Regions from separate parts of the Massilia sp. FBCC-B171 genome, predicted to be linked through region 3. Evidence: predicted binding sites of a transcription regulator. Region 3 holds the regulator's gene; each other region holds the start of a gene.
The links. The regulator sigma-54, encoded in region 3, starts transcription at its own class of promoters, with help from an activator protein. The targets are predictions, from matches to a motif close to TGGCANGNAANCTGCTTT.
Positions count from the first base shown of each region.

Region 1 (4,765 bases), 470 kb from region 3:
CGAGGCCAACCGCCTGCGCCGCGACGGCCTGCGCTGGATTCCGAAGACGAACGCCCAGATCAAGGTGCCGGTGGTGACCATTCACACCCTGGGCGACATGTACGTGCCCTTCAAGATGGAGCAGATTTACAAGCGTCGGGCCGACGCCAACGGCACCTCGGGCCTGCTGGTGCAGCGTGCGATCCGCGGCATCAGTCACTGCGACTTCACGATCGCCGAGCAGGTCTCGGCCTTCGAAGCCATGGTCAAATGGGAGCAGCAGGGTGTGAAACCCGAAGGCGACGACGTCCTGACGCCGTCGGTGGTGGCCGATCCGAAGTACGGCTGCAAATTCAGCGACAACACCGCTTCCCCGGACGACAGCGCCAACCTGCTGAACACGAGGAGGACGCTGCCGCAGTGCAGTGGCACCTGACGCACGCTGCCTTGTGAACCCTGAACGCCGGCTTTGACGCCGGCGTTTTTTTTGATCCGCCGCTGGCTCGGAACTTGCATCAGTAAAGACGACCGAACGCGAAAAGGATCGTCGAATGCTGCTTCGAAACGATTTACTCGAATACGCCGGGGATGCGCGCACGTTGCGGATCCTGTGGATCGACCCGAACCACAAGCTGGTCTACACCTTTGCCCTGGGCGTGGTCAGCGCCAGCCCGCAGCAAGCGTCGTTCGACGTGCTGGCCGCCGACCTGCGCGAGCGGCGCGCACGCCTGCTCGCAAGCGACGCCTGGCGCACGAGCGTCGATCCCGCCACGCTGCCGCCCAGCTACCTGGCCTTGCGCGAGAATGCCTGGGCCATCGTCAGCATGCTCACGCGCGAGGAGCCGGCCATATATGAGGCGCGCCGGCGCGGCCGGCTGATTGCGGCCTGCTGCCTGGCGCACGGCGTCTCGGCGCCCACCGTTTACCGCTACCTGCGGCGCTACTGGGAACGCGGCCAGCATCCGGACGCCCTGCTGCCCGACTATGCCAACTCGGGCGCACCCGGCAAGACCCGCGGCGCGAACGCCGGCGTCAAACGCGGCCGGCCCAGCAAATCCGGGGCGCCCGGCCTGAACGCCGACGGCCCCTTGCGCGACACGATGCGCGCCGCCGCCATGCGTTACGCCGCCACCCACGAGCGCTTTTCCCGGCGCGCCGCCTACCGCCAGATGCTCGACGATTATTTCGGCGCCAGCCGCCACGCCGCGCCCAGCTACGGCCAATTCAGCTACTGGCTCGACCGCGACGCCCTGCTCCCCAGCTGATTTCTTTTCCAGCAGTCCCGAGCGCCTTCCCACGTGCCTCGCACGGCGGAAGGCGCTCTGTTCTTCGATGATGCGTTTTCGCAAAAAAATGCTATCCCGGTGCGGGGCGAATCAAATTGGTGCAGCGCATCATTTAACAGCCGAGGCGGGTAGCGTGCGGCCATCCCAGAGCGCCTGGAACGTCCTGAAAAACAAAGTGTACCCCGCAAAATAGAGTCTGTTTGCCGCCCCGGGCCCTCCGCCACCGCCTCGCCCGCCTGGACCCTTTGGCATAAATACATTGTTTTTCACGGCGGTCGCGCGCTGCCTTTCTGGCCGAAACAACATTGTTTTTCCAGTGGCCGGAGCCGGCTTCAGCAGCGATTTTGGCACGCCGCTTGCTATGTCTTTCCTTGTAACAACACGGAAAGAGGTGAGGTATGCGTAGTTCGAACACAGCAGGTACGCGGCGCGAATTCCTGTACCGGGCAGCGGCGGTCGGCGGCTCGGCACTGTTACTCAATACGATGAACGCCTGGGGCATGGGCATTGCGTCCCGGGCAGCAGTGCCGCCGGCGCTGAGCGGCAGCGGCAAGGGCAAGAAGGTCCTGATCCTCGGGGCGGGCCTGGCCGGGATGACGGCGGCCTATGAACTGGGCAAGCTCGGTTACGACTGCCAGGTCATCGAAGCGCGCGGCTTTGCCGGCGGGCGCTGCCAGACAGCGCGCAAGGGTTTCAAGCTGCAGGAGCTGGGCGGCGAGATGCAGGAATGCCGCTTCGACGCCGGGCAGTACATCAACCACGGCCCCTGGCGCATCCCGATGCACCACCAGTCGACCCTGCATTACACGCGCCTGTTCGACGTGCCGCTCGAGGTCATGGTCAACGATAACGACAACGCCCTGATCTATCTCGAGCAGGGCGGGCCGCTGGCGAAGCGGCGCCTGCGCGGCGCCCAGGTCAAATCGGACATGCGCGGCCACGTCGCCGAGCTGCTGGCGAAATCGGTCAGCAACGACCGGCTCGACGCCCAGATGAACGCCGGCGACAAGGCCCTGCTGCTCGACTACCTGGCCAACGAAGGCCACCTCGATGCCGGAGATTTGCGCTACAAGGGCCGCAGCGGCCGCGGTTTCAAGACCAATCCCGGCGCCGGCGTCAGCCCGGGTCCCGGCGAAGCCTCCGATCCGCTCGGCTTTCGCGACCTGCTGGCCTCGAAGGTGGGCAAGGTCTACAGCGCGGTGCAGGACTTCCCGATGCAGGCGACCATGTTCCAGCCGGTCGGCGGCATGGACGCGATCGCACGGGCCTTCGAAAAACGCGTCGGCCGCCGCATCCGCTACAACAGCGAAGTGCAGACCCTGCGCCAGGACGCAAGCAAGGTGACCGTCACGGTCAAGGACAAGGCCAGCGGCAAGCTGGCCAGCATCAGCGCCGACTACTGCCTGTGCACGATTCCCCTGTCGGTGCTGCGCATGCTCGACACCGATTTCTCGCCACGCTTCAAGGACGCGGTGAAGGCGGTGACCTATATGCCGGTCGGGAAGATCGGGCTGCAGATGAAGCGCCGCTTCTGGGAAGAGGACGACCAGATCTACGGCGGCCACATCGTCACCGACATCAAGGGCATCAACACGATCTCGGTGCCTTCCTCGAACTGGCAGCAGAAAAAGGGCGTCCTGCTCGGCTACTACAACTACATGCTCGACGCGATCGAGGTCAGCGCATTGAGCCCGCCGGCGCGCGCCGAATTCGCGCTCGCCGCCGGCCAGCAGATCTTCCCGGCCTACCGCAGCTCGTTTGAATCGTCCTTCTCGGTGGCCTGGCACCGCGTCCAGTACAACCTGGGCGGCTGGGCCGAGTGGACCGAGGAAAGCCGCAAGGCGGCCTACCCGATCCTCAACGAAGGCGAGGGCCGCATCCTGCTGGCCGGCGAACACCTCAGCTACCTGACGGGCTGGCAGGCCGGCGCCATCGAATCGAGCTGGCAGCAAATCGAACGCATCCACGCGAGGGCGCAGGCATGAACATCCAGTCACTCTTCATCGGCATCCTGCTCGGTGGCGCATCCATGAACGCCGGCGCGCAAGCCATGGACGGCAAGGCGCTGTTCGCCAAGAACTGCGCCGCCTGCCACCAGGCCAACGGCAAAGGCATCCCGGGCGCCTTCCCTGCCCTGGCCGGCAATGCGCTGGTGCAGGGCGCGCCGGCCGAGGTGACCACAGTGCTGCTCAAGGGCCGCGGCGGCATGCCGGACTTCAGCGCCAGCCTGTCGGACGCCGACATCGCCCAGGTGCTGACCTATGCCCGCGCCAGCTGGGGCAACAAGGCCGGCGCCGTGCCCGACACGGAAGTGGCCACCCTGCGCGCGGCGCTCCAGGCCGCGCAGGCCGGCACCGCACGCCTGAGCAACAAGCATTGAACCCCTTATTTAACCAGGAAAGCGCCCCATGAAAACACGCCTCACTACCCTCTTCGCCGCCCTGCTGTGCGCCACCGTCCTGCCGGTCAGCGCCCAGGAGATCGTGCGCCACAAAATTCCCGGCTCCGATTTTCCGATCGCCCAGGCCGTGACCCTGCCGCCCAACGCGACCATCCACTTCATCAGCGGCCAGGTCCCGCCCGTCGTCGACAAGGCCGCCCCCGGCGATTCGCTGGCCGCCTTCGGCAACACGAAGCAGCAGACCGTCGGCGTCCTGAACAAAATCCGCGACATCCTCGCCGGCATGGGTTTGACGATGGGCGACGTCGTGAAGATGCAGGTCTTCATCGTCGGCGACCCGACCAAGGGGAACAAGGGCGACGTGGCCGGCTTCATGGAGGGCTATACCCAGTTCTTCGGCGGCGCCCAGCCGAACCTGCCGGCGCGCGCCGTGTTCCAGGTGGCGGCACTGTCGAATCCGGGCTGGCTGATCGAGATCGAGGTGGTCGCCGCCAAAAAATAATCGTTTTTTTACATCGCCGTCGCTTCGATTCGCAGTCCATTCAATTCAGGGGTAACACATGCTCAAGGCAAAACTCAAAAAAGGCGCCGCCGCCATCATCCTGCTGCATTCAGGCCTGTCGTTTGCCCAGGAGACGCAGGTCGCCATGGCCGACGTCCCGGCGCTGCTGCCGAATGCCGAAGCCGGGCCGACGGTCTCCGGCGTCGTGATCGTCACCGGCACCCGCGCCTCCGGCCTCAAGGTCGAAAACAGCGCCTCTCCGATCCAGGTGCTCGACGCCGCTTCGCTGAACCGCACCGGCCAGGCCGACCTGCGCCAGGCGCTCGGCCAGAACCTGCCGTCGTTTACGATCCAGGCCTTCGGTTCCGACATGGCGGCCATGACCTTGTCCGCCCGCCTGCGCGGCCTGTCCCCGAACAACACGCTGGTGCTGGTCAACGGCAAGCGCCGCCACGGCACGGCCAACCTCGCCGTGCTGGGCGGCGCCTTCCAGGGCGCGGCCGCGGCCGACCTGAACTACATCCCGCTGGCGGCGATCGACCATGTCGAGGTGCTGCAGGACGGCGCCGCGGCCCAATACGGCACCGACGCCATTGC
Region 1 covers NZ_CP101443.1:5,375,579-5,380,343, forward strand. The annotation lists gene NMB41_RS24250 (alpha/beta hydrolase) at 1-415, shown strand, start outside; gene NMB41_RS24255 (hypothetical protein) at 531-1,244, shown strand; gene NMB41_RS24260 (flavin monoamine oxidase family protein) at 1,664-3,250, shown strand; gene NMB41_RS24265 (c-type cytochrome) at 3,247-3,645, shown strand; gene NMB41_RS24270 (RidA family protein) at 3,674-4,168, shown strand; gene NMB41_RS24275 (TonB-dependent receptor plug domain-containing protein) at 4,227-4,765, shown strand, end outside.
Region 1: NMB41_RS24260 (flavin monoamine oxidase family protein) is a predicted target of sigma-54. The motif match lies at 1,611-1,628, and genes of this name have one in related genera.

Region 2 (4,765 bases), 2.5 Mb from region 3:
TACAAGACCAACCTGACGCCGTCGAACGCACGCATGCAGGTGGTCGGCGCCTTGCCGAAAGCGGCCATCGCCGGTTCCCTGGCGGGCCTGGCGCGCGACTGGAAGGCGAAGGAAGTGGCGCTGCCGGCGGCGTCCAGCGCGGCGGAGCGGGCGCCGGCGCGCGTCTACTTTGTCGACGTGCCGGATGCGAAGCAATCGGTGCTGCAAGTGGGCTATCGCGCGCTGGCGGTCACCGACGCTGATTACTACCCGGCCGTCGTGATGAACTACATCCTTGGCGGCGGCGGTTTCGCGTCGCGCCTGACCCAGCAACTGCGGGAAGGGAAGGGCTATACCTACGGGATCAATTCGAATTTCTCGGGCAGCAAGAGCGCCGGGCCTTTCGTCATCGCCAGCGGCGTGCGCAGCAACGTGACGCTCGAGTCGACCCAGCTGGTGAAGCAGATCCTGGCCGATTACGCGCCGACCTATTCGGCGGCGGACCTGGAAACGACCCGTAACTTCCTCGTCAAGAGCAATGCGCGCGCCTTCGAGACTTCGGCGGCCAAACTGGGCATGCTCGATAACATCAGCAAGTACGGCTGGCGCGCCGACTATGTCAAGGAGCGCGAGCAGATCGTCAAGACCATGACGCTGCCGCAGATCCAGGCCTTGTCGCAGAAATACCTCGATCCGTCGAAGATGGTGTGGCTGGTGGTGGGCGACGCCAAAACCCAGCTGCCGCGCATGAAGGAGCTGGGTTTCGACGAGCCGGTATTGATCGGCAAGTAAGCCGGGCCGTGGCGGCCCGGCATGCGGCTTATTTGCCGCTTGCCTTGCGGCGGGCGGCGCCGGCGGCCAGCAGGCCCATGCCGATCAGTGCCAGCGATGCCGGTTCCGGGACGTCATTCGTCTCGGCGCTGGCGACATAGCGCAGTTCGTTGACCAGCAGGGTGCGCGCGTCGGCGTTCGGGGAGTGGAAGTTGTCGGTGGTCTGGCCACCGAAAGCAACGAAACCCTTACCGTACTGCATGGCGCCAAATACGATGCCATTGCTGCCATCGTTGATCAGGTCACTGATGGCGCCACTCACGGTGGCGTGGCCGAACGCGTTGCCCGAGTACCCGGTGGCGATGCCGCCCTGGGTCAGCCCTGCGGCGATGCCCGCTTCGGTCACCGACACGTAGTTGCTGAAGCCTGGATAGGTCAGGCGCACGCCAAAGCCGAAGTCAAACGAACCGCCCTGGTTGGGCGCCGCATTCAGGAACAGGCGGCCGCCATTGCTGACGTAGCTGGTGACGATATCGTTATTGGCTGCGAGGAAGCTGCTGAAGGCGTCCGCGTTCGAGTCGCTGCCGTCGAGGAAAACGAAGTCGGCATCTGCGAATATCGCGGTCGAAAAGCCCATGGTTTTCGACCACTGGCCTGCACCGAAAGCGGCGTTCATGGCGGCATCGTTGGTCGTCTGATCCCATGGGTTACGGTCGCCGGTGCCGTAGGCGATGGTGCCTGCATTGGCGGCGGCGCTGGTGAGCAGGACGATGGCGGAGGCGATTAGTGCTTTGATTTTCATGACATTCCCTAAATAGTTGTTTTATGATCAGAACGATTACGTATCAGCAATAAACGTGCCCGTAGGAAAACTTTATGAAAAATCAAAGGGTTGCGTAAATACGGTCAGCAAGGCTCAGGCCGAATGTAAAGTTTCTCGACACGGCAAAGGCCTGGTTGCGGCCTTTGCCGTCAGCCCTCATCAAGCTGTCCTATCTCGCCAATGCAGGTTTGAGAAGCGCCGCGCCCGGCGAGCGGAACAGCGCCAGCGGCACCGCATTGCCCATCGCCTGGTAGCCCAGATCGTTCGGATGCAAATGGTCGCCGCTGTCATAGGCCGGCAGGAAGCGCGCCGGATGGGCCGGGTCGCGCGTGGCGAGGTCGAAGTCGATCACGCCGTCGAATTCGTCCGTGCTGCGGATCCAGCTGTTCACCGCCTGGCGCACCACTTCCTTCTCCGGCGAGTAATAGCCGGCCCCCTCGAACGGCGTCAGGGTCGCACCGAACACGGCGATGCCCTTGGCATGGGCGCGCGCGATCACCTGGCGGTAGCCGGCGATCAGCTCGCTTGCTGCAATCGGGTTCGTGTTCGGGCTGTTGCCGATGTCGTTAATCCCGATCATCAGGGTCATGTAGCGCACGCCGGCGGTGGCCAGCACGTCGCGGTCGAAACGCTCGAGGATGCTGCGCCCGGCCAGCGGGTTCGGCGAATCGCTCACCAGGCGGTTGCCGCTGATGCCGCGATTGACGACGCCGAGGCGGGCGTTGATGCCGAGGATGGGGTCGCGCACCGTTTGCAGGCGCCGCGCCAGCCAGTCGGGCCAGCGGTTGTTGGTGTCGACCGTGCTGCGCGTGCCGTCGGTGATCGAGTCGCCCAGGGCCACGATCGCCGGACCGGCGCTGTCGACGTCCACTTCGGTCAGGAAGGGCCAGGCGGTGAGGGTGCGCTGGACCGGCAGCGTGGCGGCGGCCGTGAGGTCGCCCGCCAGCGACACATAATTCGTTTGCAGGCCGGTGTTGTGGATCGTGGTGGCCTGCACCGTGCCGGGCAGGTAAAGGCTGATCGCGAGGTCGCTCAGGGCCGGCACGTTCAGTTCGACCGGGTCGGACAGCACCGGGGCGCCTGGCGGGATCGTGATCGAGGTGCTGCCGCTGAAGGTGAGGACCTGGTTGGTGCCGGGCGCGACGTCCGAGCCGGCGGCGCGGATGCCGATGCGGGCGGCGCCGATGCGTAGCGGCGTGGCGCCGAATTCGTTGGACACGCGGATGCGCACGCGGTTGCCGCCGATGCTGGTGTGGACGATCAGGCGCAAGGTCTGGTCGGTGAAGGTCTGCAGGTTGGCCGCCAGCGGCGGGCCGGCCGGGGCGGTGCCCCAGGTGCCGGTCCAGCGCTCGGTGGTCCAGTCCTGGGCGCCGGCCGGCTGGCCGGGCAGGGCGAGGGCGAACGCGAGCGCGGCGGCGCCCAGCAGCAGGCCGCGGCGCGGCCGGTTGGCAGGCAGGGGGCGCGCGAAGGCGGCAAGGGTGCGGCGGGCGAAGCCGGACAGGGTAGCAGGCGACAAAGGCATGATCGTGCTCCTTCGGTGATTGGTCGGGGCGGCTCGACTGCTGAGCCGGCGTCCTCCAATCTATGCGGCGGGAATAGGGCGGACAAGGTGGCTACGGACGAGATCGTTGTGCGAGCTCTAAAGTTCCGCAGTTAGCTGATGCATTGAAGAATTTGTTTGCGTTTGAGCACAGCAATAGGGAATACATTCGCTTTCGAGCAACAATTCAGCAGGCAACGCGGCATCGGGCGCTGACGTACAATTGTTGTTTTCTCAAGCGGAGGCCTACCCATGCGCGCAATCGAAATCACCCAGCCGGGCAAACCCGAGGTGCTCAAGCCGTGCGAACGGCCGATGCCTGAACTCAAAGCCGGCGAAGTGCTGATCCGGGTGCACGCGGCGGGCATCAACCGGCCCGACGTGCTGCAGCGCCTGGGCCACTATCCGGTGCCGCCGGGCGCCTCCGACCTGCCGGGCCTGGAAGTGGCGGGCGAGATCGTCGACGGCGACCTGGAGGGCAGCGGTTTCAAGAAAGGCGACATGGTCTGCGCGCTGGTGCAGGGCGGCGGTTATGCCGAATACTGCGCCGCGCCCGTCGCGCAGTGCCTGCCGGTGCCGGCCGGCCTCTCGATGGTGGAAGCGGCCTCGCTGCCGGAAACCTTCTTCACCGTCTGGACCAATGTGTTCGATCGCGCGCAATTGTCCGAAGGCGAGACCCTGCTGGTGCAGGGCGGCACCTCGGGCATTGGCGTCACCGCGATCCAGCTGGCCACGGCCATGGGACACCGCGTGTTCGCCACCGCCGGCAGCGAAGACAAATGCCGCGCCTGCGAAGAGCTGGGCGCCGAGCGCGGTATCAATTACCGGGACGAGGATTTTGTCGCGGTGGTGAAGGAACTCACCGGCGGGCGCGGTGTCGACGTGGTGCTGGACATGGTGGCCGGCGACTACGTGGCGCGCGAGATCGATTGCCTGGCCGACGATGGGCGCATCGCGCTGATCGCCTTGCTCGGCGGCGCCAAGGCAAATGTGGATCTGGCGCAGGTGCTGCGCCGGCGCTTGACGATCAGCGGCTCGACGCTGCGCCCGCGTCCGGTGGCCTTCAAGGGCGCGATCGCACGCAATCTGCGCGAGAAGGTGTGGCCGCTGCTGGAAGCGGGCAAGGTCAAGCCGGTGATTTATAAAACCTTCCCGCTGGACGAGGCGGCGGCGGCGCATGCGCTGATGGAAAGCAGCACGCATGTGGGAAAAATTGTGTTGAAGGTAGTGTAAACCTGCGCGGCTTTGCTGGAGCTGGTTGGACGCGTGGGCGGGAGACCCGCCCACCCTACGGGTCAGATCAGACGGGTTATCGAGATCGAACGATAACGGGTGCATAGGACGTAGGGTGGGCGGGTCTCCCGCCCACGCGTTCAGCAGGCGTCGAATCCGGCCCGCACCATGATTCTTCGGCCCAATTCCATTGACGTCTTTTCAACACGCCCGCTCAGCCATTGTTTGACCGACCCCTGAACGGCAGCTAGAATAGCGGGTTATTTGACTGTGGGGTAATATGCGTCCCAAACTCGTTGTAGGTAACTGGAAGATGAATGGCAGCCGCGCGAATAACGCGACGCTGCTCTCTGGCATTGTCGACGGACTCGGCAATGGCAAGGCGAACGCCGCCGTGTGCGTGCCGGCGCCTTACCTGC
Region 2 covers NZ_CP101443.1:1,871,151-1,875,915, forward strand. The annotation lists gene NMB41_RS08495 (M16 family metallopeptidase) at 1-771, shown strand, start outside; gene NMB41_RS08500 (PEP-CTERM sorting domain-containing protein) at 800-1,552, opposite strand; gene NMB41_RS08505 (SGNH/GDSL hydrolase family protein) at 1,743-3,095, opposite strand; gene NMB41_RS08510 (NAD(P)H-quinone oxidoreductase) at 3,366-4,346, shown strand; gene tpiA (triose-phosphate isomerase) at 4,627-4,765, shown strand, end outside.
Region 2: NMB41_RS08500 (PEP-CTERM sorting domain-containing protein) is a predicted target of sigma-54. The motif match lies at 1,596-1,613, and genes of this name have one in related genera.

Region 3 (4,765 bases):
CGCTCCCGCGGCCGCCACGCCGGCGCCGAGGGCGGCTGCCCCTTCGACTTCAGCGGCGGGCAAGCAATGATGATGAAAGACGTTGCCGACACCCGCAGCACCCTGGTCGTGCGTGGCCTGCAAAAAAGCTACGGCAAGCGCCTGGTCGTGCGCGACGTGTCGCTGGAAGTGGGCTGCGGCGAAGTCGTCGGCCTGCTCGGCCCCAACGGCGCCGGCAAGACCACCTCGTTCTACATGATCGTCGGCCTCGTGCCGTCGGACGCCGGCACCATCGAGATCAACGGCGCCGACATTTCGAGCCTGCCGATCCACCGGCGCGCGGTGATGGGTTTGTCTTACCTGCCGCAGGAAGCCTCGGTGTTTCGCAAGCTGACGGTGGAAGACAATATCCGCGCCGTGCTCGAACTGCAGCACGACGAGAACGGCAAGGCCTTGAGCAAGGCGGCGATCAACGAGCGGCTCGATTCGCTGCTGGGCGAACTGCAGATCGAAAAGCTGCGCGAGAACCCGGCGCTGTCGCTGTCGGGCGGTGAACGCCGGCGCGTCGAGATCGCGCGTGCGTTGGCCACCAACCCGCGCTTCGTGCTGCTCGACGAACCGTTCGCCGGCGTCGACCCGATTGCCGTGATCGAGATCCAGCGCATCGTGCGCTTCCTGAAGGAGCGCGGCATTGGCGTGCTGATCACCGACCACAACGTGCGCGAGACGCTGGGCATCTGCGACCGCGCCTACATCATCAACCAGGGCGCGGTGCTGGCGTCGGGACGTCCCGACGACATCATCGCCGACGAGTCGGTACGGCGCGTCTACCTGGGCGAACACTTCCGCATGTAGTCTACGAACGGGCCATGAAACAATCCCTGCAACTCCGGACTTCGCAGCACCTGGCGCTCACGCCGCAGCTTCAACAGTCGATCCGGCTGCTGCAGCTGTCGACGCTCGAACTGCACCAGGAGATCGAGCAAATCCTGTCCGACAATCCGCTGCTCGAGCGCCTCGACGATCCGCTCGACCACTCGGTGCGCCTGCTGGCCGACGGCGCGATCAACGACGCGCCGCCGCAGGCGCCCGAAGCGCCCGCGCCCAACGGTGAAGACGCGCCCCCCGCGCCGGACGCGGGCGAAGGCGCGGAGGGCGGCGGCGAGGTCGAACGCGCCGACGCCGACGCCGACTGGGGCGAGGGCACGCGCAGCGCCGGCAGCGAGAACGACGACGACGGGCGCCCGCAGCTGGGCGGCATCGGCGTCACGCTGCGCGAGCACCTGATGGAGCAGGTGCGGGTGACGGGCGTGACCGACCGCGACCGCGTGCTGGCCGAGCTGGTGATCGACGCCATCGACGACAACGGCTACCTGGAAGAGCAGTTGGATGAGATCCACGCGCGCCTGCCCGAGGAACTCGAGATCGAGATGGATGAGCTGCGCTGCGCGCTGGCGCTGGTGCAAAGCCTCGATCCGGTCGGCGTCGGTGCGCGCAGCGCCTCCGAATGCCTGGCGCTGCAGATCCGCAGCATGCCGGGCGTGCCGCTGGTGACGCGGCGCATGGCCCTGAAAATCGTCGAGGGCTATCTCACCTGGTTCGCGCAGCGCGAATTCAACAAGCTGAAAAAGGCGCTCGACTGCGACGACGAAGACCTGCGCGAAGCGCAAGCGGTGATCCGCCAGTGCAATCCGCATCCCGGCGCGGCCTTTGCATCGAGCGTGTCGGGCTATGTCGTTCCGGACGTTATTGTCCGCAAGACGAAGGGCGGCTGGGCCGTCACGCTGAACAACGAAGTCATGCCGCGCCTGCGCGTGAACAACGTGTATGCCAACCTGCTCAAGGGCGGAAAAGGCGAAGGCCAGATGAGCGCGCAGCTGCAGGAAGCGAAGTGGCTGATCAAGAATATGCGCCAGCGCTTCGACACGATCCTGCGTGTTTCGCAGGCAATTGTGGAGCGTCAGCGCAACTTTTTCAGCCATGGCGCGGTTGCGATGCGTCCCCTTGTGCTTCGCGAGATTGCTGATACACTGGGTCTGCACGAGAGCACCATTTCTCGTGTAACAACTCAGAAATTCATGCTGACCCCGCACGGCATGTTTGAGCTGAAGTATTTCTTCGGAAGCCACGTCGCCACCGAAGCGGGGGGCGAAGCATCGTCTACGGCGATACGGGCGCTTATCGCGCAGCTGACAGGAGCAGAGGACCCAAAGAACCCATTATCCGACAGTAAGATCGCGGAAATGCTCGGGGAACAAGGCATGGTCATTGCGCGCCGCACGGTTGCCAAATACCGCGAGGCACTCAAGATTCCTCCCGTCAGTCTCCGCAAATCCTTGTAACAGCGGCCCCAGGCGCGACCCAAGCGCGAATGCGGCGCCGCGCATTTATCTAAGGAGTGTGTATGAATCTCACCATCAGTGGCCACCACCTCGACGTCACCCCCGCCATTCGTGAATACGTACAGAACAAGCTCGAACGCATCACCCGCCATTTCGATCAAGTGATCGATTCCCACGTGATCCTCGCCATCGACAATCTCACCGAAAAAGACAAAAGGCAAAAAGCCGAGATTAACTTGCGCCTGTCCGGCAAGATGGTGCACGTGGAAAGTGTGGCGCACGACCTGTATGCCGCCATCGACCTGTTGATGGACAGGCTGGATCGTCAGGTGATGAAGTACAAGTCGATTCTGAAAGACCATGGTCACGAGGCGCTCAAGCGCCGTCCTGAAGGCGGAGAGGCCGCTGCTGCGTTCTGATCAGCACTGAGCACCGTCTGAACGAGGGCGCCGCAAGGCGCCCTTTTCAATTGCGCGTGCGGGTAAAATGCATGTCTCTTCAACCATGCTACCCACCATGACCGATCACGTCCTGACCCGCGTTGCCAACGGCACCGGCATCATCACCCTTGACCGTCCGAAAGCCCTCAATTCGCTGTCGCTGGCGATGGTGCGGCGCCTGACCGAGATTTTGCTGGCCTGGCGCGACGACGCGTCGGTGGCCGCCGTTGTGCTCACCAGCAGCAGCGAAAAAGCGCTGTGTGCGGGCGGCGACATCCGCTTCTTCCACGAAGCCGGCCACGCCACGCCAACCGGCGGCAGCGCGCTGCTGGAAGATTTCTTCACCGAAGAATACGCGCTGAACCATTTAATTTACTTCTATCCGAAGCCGTATATCTCGCTCATGGATGGCGTGGTGATGGGCGGCGGCATGGGCATCGCCCAGGGCGGTCCCGAGACGGGCCTGCGCATCGTGACCGAGCGCACGAAGATGGCCATGCCGGAAGTGAACATCGGCCTGTTCCCGGATGTCGGCGGCAGCTATTTCCTGTCGCACGCGCCTGGGCAGCTGGGCAATTACCTTGGCTTGACGGGCTTGACGATCAGCGCGGCGGACGCGCTGTATGTGGGCCTGGCCGACGTCTTCGTGCCGGGCGCGCAGGTTCCCGAACTGAACGCGCTGATCGACACGACGCCGGGTGCGCAGCTGGCGGACGCGATCCGCGCGTTTGGCGCACGCTTTGCCGCCGATGCGGGCGAGAGCGTATTGCAGACGCAGCGCGCTGCGATCGACAGTCATTTCGGCGCCGCTTCGGTAGCCGCCATCATGACCTCGCTCGAAGGCGACGAGACGCCGTTCGCACAGAAGGCCTTATCGGCGATGCGCCAGCGTTCGCCGCTGATGATGTGCGTGACGCGCGAGATGCTGCTGCGTGGCGCCGCGATGAACGTGGCCGACTGCCTGCGCATGGAGCGCTCGCTGGTGCGCCGCAATTTCGAACACGGCGAAGTGTTGGAGGGCGTGCGCGCGCTGGTGATCGACAAGGACAATGCGCCCCAGTGGAAGCCTGCCAGCCTGGCAGAGGTGACGCCCGAGATGGTGGACCAGTTTTTCGCGCCGGTGTGGCCGGATCACGCGCATCCGCTGCGGCATTTGGATTGAACGTCGGTTGGGCACGGAGTGCCCACGCGGTACGGGCGCTACCTTACGGCCCGCGGCCCCGCCGTCATCCAACACGCGGCGCCTGAAAAAATCACCCTGACCGGCACGCGAACGTTGTACCGCGTGGGCACAGAGTGCCCACCCTACCCAACCCAAAATGGCACGGTGGGTCGTTACGACTGCTCGCGATGCCTCAGCACCACGCGCTCGGTCTCGTTGAAATAAGCGGCGAGTCGCTCGGCCATGTAGACCGAGCGATGCTGCCCGCCCGTGCAGCCGACCGCCACCGTCAGGTAGCTGCGGTTATCGGTCTTGAACGAGGGCAGCCACTTTTCCACGAACTTGCAGATATCCTGCAGCATCTCGGTGGCGCTCGGCTGGGCGTCGAGGAAGGCGATGACGGGGGCGTCCTTGCCGGTCAGCGGGCGCAGGGCGAGGTCGTAGTACGGGTTCGGGATGGCGCGCACGTCGAACACGAAGTCGGCGTCGAGCGGCACGCCGACCTTGAAGGCGAAGGATTCGAAGAACAGGGTCAGCGGTGCGTGCTGGACTTCCGCCAGTTCCTTGATCCAGGCGCGCAGCTTATTCGCCGAGGCTTCGGAGGTGTCGATCACGTGACCGAGCTGCTCGATCGCGCCGAGGCGCTCGCGCTCTTCGGCAATACACTCGATGAGGGTGCGGCGCGCGGCCGGATTCTGGCCTGGCAGCAGGGTGTGCGACAACGGATGGCTGCGCCGCGTTTCCGAAAAACGCGCCACCAGCGAGTGGGTGCTCGAGGTCAGGAACAGCACCTTGACCTGATGGCCTTCATCCTTGAGCGTACGCACCGTGACGGGCAGCTC
Region 3 covers NZ_CP101443.1:4,905,956-4,910,720, reverse strand. The annotation lists gene lptA (lipopolysaccharide transport periplasmic protein LptA) at 1-70, shown strand, start outside; gene lptB (LPS export ABC transporter ATP-binding protein) at 73-834, shown strand; gene NMB41_RS22285 (RNA polymerase factor sigma-54) at 849-2,321, shown strand; gene hpf (ribosome hibernation-promoting factor, HPF/YfiA family) at 2,384-2,740, shown strand; gene NMB41_RS22275 (enoyl-CoA hydratase/isomerase family protein) at 2,838-3,923, shown strand; gene rapZ (RNase adapter RapZ) at 4,097-4,765, opposite strand, start outside.

Region 4 (4,765 bases), 260 kb from region 3:
GGTCGATGAACAGCACGCCCGGCTCGGCATGGTCATAGGTCGAGGCCATGATGCTGTCCCACAGGCTGCGCGCGCGCACCTCGCGCCAGACCCAGAGGCCGTCGTCGGTCTGGCGCGCGCCGGCGCGAATCAGTTCTTCGCCAGGTTCGGCGCGGTGCACGAGGGGGAACTGGGCATCGGCTTCCAGCGCGTGCATGAAGGCGTCGCTGACGCCGACCGAGATATTGAAATTGGAGAGGGCGCCGCGGTCCTTGGCGGCGATGAAGCGTTCGATGTCGGGATGGTCGATGCGCAGCACGCCCATCTGGGCGCCGCGCCGGGCGCCGGCCGATTCGACCGTGCGGCACGAGGCGTCGAACAGTTCCATGTACGAGACCGGGCCGGAAGCGCGCGAACGGGTGCCGTGGACGACGGCGCCGAAAGGGCGGATGGCACTGAAGTCGTAGCCAACCCCGCCGCCGCGGCGCATCGTCTCGGCCGCCTCGGCCAGCGCCGTATAGATGCCGGGCAGGCCATCCTCGACACCGGTGACCGAGTCGCCCACCGGCTGGACGAAACAATTGATGAGGGTGGCTTTGAGGTCGAGGCCGGCGGCGGAGTTGATGCGCCCGCCGGGAACGAAGCCCTGTTCCTGGGCCCAGAGGAAGCGCTCGGCAAATTCGGCGCGGCGTTCGGGCGCCTCGCGCGCAGCCAGGGCGCGGGCTACACGCAGGCGGACGTCGGCGACCGTGGTTTCGTCGCCTTTCGCATATTTCTCGCGCAGCACGTCAATCGAGACCTCTTGTGGAGGCATGACCGTGCCGAGCAGTTTGTCTGTTGCATTCATGGCGCCGCCTCTAAAGAGACTACACCGGCAGCGCAATTACAGCTTGGGAGCCGTCTCCGTCAGCCGCGCTTCCAGCTCGGCCACGCGCAGCTCGAGCGCTTCGAGCTTTGCGCGCGTCTTTGCCAGCACCTGGGCCTGGATGTCGAATTCTTCGCGCGTCACCAGGTCGAGCTTGGAAAAGCCCTGGGTCATCATCGCCTTGACGTTCTTCTCGATGTCCTTGGCAGGCGCGCTGTCCATCGCCTGGTTGATCTTGCCTTGCAAGTCATTGAAGAAATTATTCATGTCCATCAGTCCTGGTCAGCGAGGCGGCGCACCACGGTGGTGCGCGGCGACCTCGTTTAGTGCATGGCGGCCGGTTTTCGCGGCGCCGCGCACTCAATTTTGTTGATTACCTACGAAAGTGGGGCAGGTGGGCGAAAAATCAAGCACATGAGATGCCCCTGTGAGCTGGCACGCATTCTGCTACAGGATGAATAAAGCTGCAACTCAGGCTAACCGAGACACCACATCCATCCAAACAAGGGGAATCGTCATGAAGAGCAAGTTTGCAGGTAGTGCAGCGTTAGCGCTGGCAATGATGGGCAGCGCGCAGGCGCAAGAGACGCCGGCTCCCGAGCACCAGCTCAGCTACAACGCGGCGCTGACCAGCGAATACCGCTACCGCGGCCTGTCGCAGACCCGCTTCGACCCGGCCCTGCAAGGCGGCGCCGACTATACCCACAGCCCGAGCGGCCTGTATGTCGGCACCTGGCTCTCGACCATCAAGTGGACCAAGGACCTGGGCGGCGACGGCAATGTCGAAGTCGACGTCTACGCCGGCAAGCGCGGGCAGCTGACAAGCGAGATCAGCTACGACGTCGGCGGCCTGTACTACTGGTATCCATCGAACGACCTCAATCCGAACGCGAACACCTTCGAGCTCTACGGCCAGCTCGGCTTCGGTCCTGCCTATGTGAAGTATTCGCATGCGACCACGAACCTGTTCGGCACGGTCGACAGCAAGCAGAGCGGCTACCTGGACGTGGGCCTGAACCTGCCGATCACGGCCGTCGAGGGACTGACCCTGAACCTGCATGCCGGCCGCCAGCGCGTGAAGAACAATGGCGCCCTGTCATACAACGACTACAAGATCGGCCTGACCAAGGACCTGGGCTTTGCCAGCGTCGCGCTGGCCTGGGTCAAGGCTGACACCGACGCGTATCTGAGCCCAACCGGCCGCAACCTGGGCAAATCGGCGGCAGTGATTTCCATCTCAAAAACTTTCTGAAAGAGGCCATGCGATGAAACTGATTACCGCCATTATCAAGCCCTTCAAGCTCGACGAAGTGCGTGAGGCGCTGTCGGAAATTAACGTGCAGGGCATGACGGTCACCGAAGTCAAAGGCTTCGGGCGCCAGAAGGGCCATACCGAGCTCTACCGCGGAGCCGAGTACGTGGTCGACTTCCTGCCGAAGATCAAGATCGAAGCGGCCGTCGACGACGCCGTCGTCGACCAGGTCATCGACGCCATCCAGAGCGCCGCGCGCACCGGCAAGATTGGCGACGGCAAGATCTTCGTGTCCGACCTCAACCAGGTCATCCGTATCCGTACCGGCGAGACCGGCAACGACGCACTGTAAGGGGATTTCAAAATGAATCGAACAATGACAAAAATCCTGGGCGCCGCACTGGCGTTGGGTCTTGCACTGCCGGCCTGGGCCGCCCCTTCCATCAACAAGGGCGATACCGCCTGGATGTTCGTCGCCACCCTGCTCGTGATCATGATGTCGATCCCGGGCCTGGCCCTGTTCTACGGCGGCCTGGTGCGCGCCAAGAACATGCTGTCGATCCTGCTGCAAGTTTTCATGGTGTTCTCGATCATCATCGTGCTGTGGTGCCTGTACGGCTATTCGCTGGCCTTCACCGGCGGCAGCGCCTTCATCGGCGGGTTCGACCGCGCCTTCCTGAACGGCATCTACGATCCGGCCGCGGGCGTGTTCAGCATGGCCGCCACCTTCAGCAAGGAGACGATGATCCCCGAGTTCATCTTCGTCGCCTTCCAGGGCACCTTTGCCGCCATCACCTGCGCCCTGATCGTCGGCGCCTTCGCCGAGCGCGTGCGCTTCTCCGCGGTGCTGGCCTTCGTGGTGCTGTGGTTCACCTTCGGCTATATCCCGGTCGCCCACATGGTCTGGTTCTGGGCCGGTCCTGATGCGATCACCGACGCCGCCACCCTGGCAACCGTGACCGCCGACGCCGGCTGGCTGTGGCAGAAGGGCGCCCTCGACTTCGCGGGCGGCACCGTGGTGCACATCAATGCGGCAGTGGCCGGCCTGGTCGGCGCCTATGTGATCGGCAAGCGCGTCGGCTACGGCCGCGAATCGATGGCCCCGCACTCGATGACCATGACCATGATCGGCGCCTCGCTGCTGTGGGTCGGCTGGTTCGGCTTCAATGCCGGCTCGGCACTGGAAGCGGGCGACATCGCCGCGCTGGCCTTCATCAACACCCTGCTGGCCACCGCTGCCGCGACCGTCTCCTGGACCATGGGCGAGTGGATCACCAAGGGCAAGCCATCGATGCTGGGCGCCGCCTCGGGTGCCGTCTCGGGCCTGGTGGCCATTACCCCGGCCTGCGGTTTCGTCGGTCCGATGGGCGCGCTGGTGATCGGCCTGGTCGGCGGCATCGTCTGCCTGTGGGGCGTGAATGGCCTGAAACGCCTGCTGCGTGTCGATGATTCGCTCGACGTGTTCGGCGTGCACGGTGTCGGCGGCATCGTCGGCGCACTGCTGACCGGCGTGTTCGCCGCGCCGCAACTGGGCGGGCAGGGCATCTGGGATTACGTCACCAACAAACCCTCGGCTGACGTGTATTCGATCGGCCACCAGGTCTGGGTGCAGGCCCAGGCGGTCGGCGTGACCATCGTCTGGTCGGCGGTCGTGGCCTTCATCGCCTTCAAACTGGTCGATATCGTGATCGGACTGCGCGTGCCGGAAGAGCAGGAACGCGAGGGCCTGGATATTACCAGCCACGGCGAATCGGCGTACCATTCGTAACACCGCGACCCGTTCAGCATAAAAGGGCGCCCTGCGGGGCGCCTTTTTTGTTTTTGCAGTGCAGCAGAAGCCTTTAAAATAGGGCTCGTTGCCCCAAGATACGGGCATTCATCGCCAAGAAGCCAATAAGGACGTCCACTTTCATGGTTCCGCACCTCGCCACCGCCTTGACCGGCCCGCTGCTCGATTTAGAAAAAAAGATCCTCGACGCCACTCCGGCGATCGAGCGCTGGTTCCGCCTCGAGTGGCAGGAGCATACGCCGCCGTTCTATTGCTCGGTCGACCTGAGGAATGCCGGCTATAAACTGGCGCCGGTCGACACCAACCTGTTCCCGGGCGGCTTCAACAACCTGGCCAGCGAGATGCTGCCGCTGACGGTGCAGGCGGCGATGGCGGCGATCGACAAGTATTGTCCCGACGCGCGCAACCTGCTCCTGATTCCGGAAACGCACACGCGCAATCCGCATTACCTGCAAAACGTGGCGCGTCTGATGCAGATCTTCCGCCAGACCGGCCTGCACGTGCGCCTCGGTTCGCTGTCGCCGGACGTCACCCAGCCGACTCCGCTGGCGCTGCCGGACGGAAACATGCTGGTGGTCGAACCCCTGGTGCGCTCCGCCAACGGCCGCCGCCTGGGCCTGGCCGACTTCGATCCGTGCACGATCCTGCTGAACAACGACCTGTCGGCGGGCATTCCCTCGATCCTGGAAAACATCCACGAACAGTCGCTGCTGCCGCCCGTACACGCCGGCTGGGCGGTGCGCCGCAAGAGCAACCACCTGAAGGCGTTCGACGAGGTGGCCAAGAAGTTCGGCAAGCTGATCGACATCGACCCATGGCTGGTCAATCCGCTGCATGCGAAGGTGGGCGAGATCGACCTCGAGCACGACCAGGGCACCGA
Region 4 covers NZ_CP101443.1:4,645,989-4,650,753, reverse strand. The annotation lists gene NMB41_RS21145 (adenosylcobalamin-dependent ribonucleoside-diphosphate reductase) at 1-826, opposite strand, end outside; gene NMB41_RS21140 (accessory factor UbiK family protein) at 863-1,117, opposite strand; gene NMB41_RS21135 (TorF family putative porin) at 1,362-2,096, shown strand; gene glnK (P-II family nitrogen regulator) at 2,110-2,448, shown strand; gene amt (ammonium transporter) at 2,473-3,864, shown strand; gene gshA (glutamate--cysteine ligase) at 4,008-4,765, shown strand, end outside.
Region 4: NMB41_RS21135 (TorF family putative porin) is a predicted target of sigma-54. The motif match lies at 1,278-1,295, and genes of this name have one in related genera.